Regions from separate parts of the Staphylococcus lutrae genome, predicted to be linked through region 1. Evidence: predicted binding sites of a transcription regulator. Region 1 holds the regulator's gene; the other holds the start of a gene.
The links. The regulator NrdR, encoded in region 1, represses ribonucleotide reductase genes. The targets are predictions, from matches to a motif close to AACACNATATATNGTGTT.

Region 1 (2,212 bases):
CTCTTCAATCATTTCTTTCTGATAACGGGGCGGTTCTGACCCGCCGTAATCTGTCAACATCACAACGGGGCTCGTTTGGTCCATGAGTGAAAACCACTCCTCCCAATTAGTCACATTGATTTGATGTTCATCTTCGTTGGATTCAGAGGGGTTAAGGTGCGTTGCTTGAGGTTGAAGGACCGGCAATGACTGTTGATGTTCCATTAAATAATAACTTTGTGCTTGTTTTCTCAAATTGGCCACAGACAGCGATTGATCCGCATTCAGCGCCTTTAAAATAATTGATTTCATCACATCTGGAGACAAGCGATACAATGTCGCTAACTGGATGATTAACGACTTCGTTGGTTCTGATAAAATGGCTTGACTGACATAGTGTGTTTGCAACATGTCTGCTAACAGTTCAAAATCAAAAGTCACATCCGTTAAATCAATACCATGATATTGCGCTTCCTTTAATTGATGATCTGCAGCAAATGCTTGTTGCTTAGGTACTTTAAAAACATCTGTGAATTTTTTTGTTACATCAGTAAAACCTGACAAATCACACTTTGTGGGTAAAAATCTTTTTTTAATCGTATGATAACGTTCTTGTCCAACAGCCTGATAAAAATAAATCGATAGCATCGGGTCATTGAAAAAACGTTCCGGAGTCGGTGGTGGTAGCAACTCATAAACAAACTGCGTCGTATTTTCATTTTGGCGTACATACGTTTTTAACAGCCCGATTCCTTCTAATAAATCTATAAATTCTCTAAAATGGCTGAGGCTCATCTTCATCTCTGACATAATCGTATAATGTGTATAACCTTGGTCAAATGACGTGGATTCAAATTGATTTAAAAACTGATAGACACCGATTGCTTCCGGACCTATTAATGGCGTAAATAATCGACTTAAAATATCATAGTGGACAGCGTGATATTGAAATTGACGCATCACTATAAAACCGTCATGTGGATGTAACTGATTGGGGTAGTTAAATTGATTCATGCGTTATTCACTCCGCTTATTTTCTTTCAAAATCCCTTGCATTGAACGCAACAACTGATCCACATCTTTAAACTCACGATAAACCGAAGCAAAGCGCACATATGAAACTTGGTCAACGTGCATGAGCAAATCCATCACATACTCGCCAATATCCCTTGAGGAAACTTCAGCTATCCCTGCTTCTCGAAGCTGCCATTCCACTTGATTTGTAATGGATTCCAGCTGTTCAAAGCGAACGGGTCGCTTTTCACATGACCGAACTAAACCATTTAAAATTTTTTCTCTATTAAATTGTTCTCGCGTACCATCTTTTTTTACAACGATAAGCGGACTCATTTCTATATGTTCAAAAGTAGTGAAACGTGTACCACAATTGTCACATTCACGTCTTCTTCTAATTGCATTCATATCATCGGCATGTCTCGAATCCACAACACGAGACTGGGTATGATTGCATTTCGGACATTTCACGACTTTCTCACCTTCTTAGTTTTAAATTTTGTTTTATTATACTATAAAAGATGCCATTTCAAAAGTTATGACGTTCTCGTTCACGATAAGTGTATTTAGAAATTTGTTTCACGTTTCATTCAATCACAGTGCTTTAAATGAGCGATTTGTGTGGTCAACAACAAAAGACACAAAGCTAAAACGCCGATGTCTGACCTCACCGACGTTTTAGCTTTGTCATCTATTATTGTGCGACTTTTGTAGAAATCTGTGCCGCAATCATTTGTAACACATCAATAACACGATTAGAGTAACCCCATTCATTATCATACCAAGCAAGTACTTTAACTTTATGCGATCCCATGACGATTGTTGACGGCGTATCCACAATGGCAGAGTGTGCATCCGTAGTAAAATCATCAGAGACTAATGGTTCATCAGAAACAGCAACAACGCCACCTAAATCATTGCTTTGAAAAATTTCATTGACTTGTTCTTTCGTGACAGGTTGTTTCAAATCTACGACTAAATCCACAAGGGATACATTTTTTGTAGGTACTCTTAACGCCATTCCATGGAGTTTTCCTTCAAGTTCAGGTAATACAAGGGCGAGTGCTTTCGCCGCACCTGTTGAAGTCGGAATAATACTTTCGAAAGCGGCACGTGCACGACGTAAATCTTTATGTGGATTGTCCAAATTATTTTGATCATTTGTCACCGCATGAACCGTTGTCATCAGACCATTTTCAATACCGAAATGATCATTTAG
Region 2 (2,212 bases), 930 kb from region 1:
GTACACGGCACCCGCACCTGGACGTTGACCTAATTGGTCCGCGTAACTAAAGCCTCCCTCAAGCGCTTTTGCAATTGGTAAAACACCTTTTGCGACACCTTTAATTCCTTTGATGGCTTCACCTCGCGCACGTAATTTAGAGAGGTTGATAGCAACACCACCACCAATTTTACTTAATTGTTTTGCCGTTGAATCGATGAAATTAATCGAGTTCAAACTATCGTCAACTTCCAGTAGAAAACATGACACAAGTTCTCCTCTGCGCGCACGCCCTGCATTTAAAAACGTTGGCGTTGCCGGTTGATAACGTTGCTCGATCATTGCAGAAGCGAATTGTTTCGCAAGTGTGACGTCCCCTTTTGCAAGATAAAGCGACACAATCAACACATGTTGATGATAGTTTTCAAGATACTGTGACTTATCATTTGTTTTCAACGCATAATCTTTGAAAAATTTACTCGCTGACATATAGCTCGCAAAGTGAAACGGAATCGCCTCTGCATATGCAATTAATTCCGCAAGCTGAGCTTCACTATACTCCTCAAATACATTGTAATAAAAATTGTTGTCAACTAAAAAGTGAAGGCGTTCAAGTTCGCTATCGAAATGAACCGTTTTATCTTGAATTTCTTCTAAATATAATGCAAGTGCCTCTTGGTCTTTCTCTAATTGAAAAAAACCTTTTTCATTTCTTTTAGTCACTTGATTATTCAGTTCAATATGCTTGTATTGCTTTTGTTCCATAGTTTTCATAAAAATTGACCACCTTCTCTTTAAATTCTGTTGTATCATGGGCATTGCCATGGAGTTCAAATTTCATCAATAAAGGGACGTGGTACGTATTGGCAATAGTTTCTCCTGCTTTCGCAAAATTACTACCCCAATTTCGATTGCCACTTGCTGCAACACCCTTTAAGTTTTTATAATTTTTTTCCAAAAATTGTTGGACTGGTTGAGGTACCTCACCAAAACCAATTGTCCCTGTCAAAATAATAAATGGTTCCGTTACAATTTCTGACGCATTCGTTTCATTAATCTCAAGGGTGTTGTTCAGTTTTGTACGTTTCACGAATCGTCTAACATTACCCGTAAAAGAATAAAACACAATTTTCATCTCGGATAACCACCTTTCTTATGAGATTATCATTCACATGCGCTTTAATCCGTCTTCTCAACCACAATTTAAATATCCCGCAATTAAAATACGAACATATATTTGATTAGGTGCTATTTATGAAATAAGTTAAAATGTTGCATTTTTTATCATTGTTGAAATCATTTCGATATTGTCTTGTTCAAATACAACATATAGAGAACCAAAGAAATAGAATGTTCAAAATCGTGTAAACTATCCTTAAATTCAATCTTTCTTGTGCGACATTCTACTCCCAAAACACAACATATAGTGTTAAAATTCGCTCGCTCATACTATATTATGTGTCTCATTATACATAAGTCTTTTTGTTTTTTAAAGCAAAAATTTTTCTCTTTTGTCAGATTTTGTCATCAAAAGCGATGATATCAACCACTTGGAGATTTCAAAAAAATTTTCGGAAGCAAACTTTATTTTTCGCTTGACTTTCATTCTATAAAGCGTTATAAATACCTATAAATAGAACGTATGTTCTGTTTATAGGTACTTTATTTGAGTGAAGTTTCTCGATATGATGAAAGTTATGACTTTTTATGCTAAGATGTATAAGTCAAATTTTTATAAAAGTAAGAGGCGATTAGAATGAATACTAAAGTCAAAGGTATCATCGCTATTTTAATTTCTGCTATTGGGTTTAGTTTTATGGCAGTTTTTTTTCGCCTATCTGGTGACTTGCCCATATTCCAAAAATCATTAGCTCGAAACTTCGTGGCGATGTTCATTCCGCTGTTCTTTATTATTAAATATAAACAGCCTTTCTTCGGTAAACTCAGCAGTCAACCTTTATTACTGACTCGTTCTACTCTAGGTTTGTTGGGGGTATTACTAAACATTTATGCGATAGACCATATGGTTTTAAGCGATGCAGATATACTCATGAAACTGAATCCGTTTTGGACAATACTCTTAAGCTTGCTCTTTCTAAAAGAATATATTCAAAAATATCAAATTACAGCAATGCTCATTGCGATTATCGGGATGTTATTTGTTGTAAAACCTGAGTTTTCGTCCGAAATTATCCCCGCACTTGTTGGCCTTTTATCCGGTATCTTTGCTGCC

Region 2: nrdI (class Ib ribonucleoside-diphosphate reductase assembly flavoprotein NrdI) is a predicted target of NrdR. The motif match lies at 1,393-1,410, and genes of this name have one in related genera.

Annotation. Positions count from the first base shown of each region.
Region 1 is NZ_CP020773.1:139,168-141,379, forward strand. It holds gene B5P37_RS00715 (replicative helicase loading/DNA remodeling protein DnaB) at 1-993, opposite strand, end outside; gene nrdR (transcriptional regulator NrdR) at 997-1,464, opposite strand; gene B5P37_RS00725 (glyceraldehyde-3-phosphate dehydrogenase) at 1,688-2,212, opposite strand, start outside.
Region 2 is NZ_CP020773.1:1,743,767-1,745,978, reverse strand. It holds gene nrdE (class 1b ribonucleoside-diphosphate reductase subunit alpha) at 1-753, opposite strand, end outside; gene nrdI (class Ib ribonucleoside-diphosphate reductase assembly flavoprotein NrdI) at 716-1,114, opposite strand; gene B5P37_RS08035 (DMT family transporter) at 1,736-2,212, shown strand, end outside.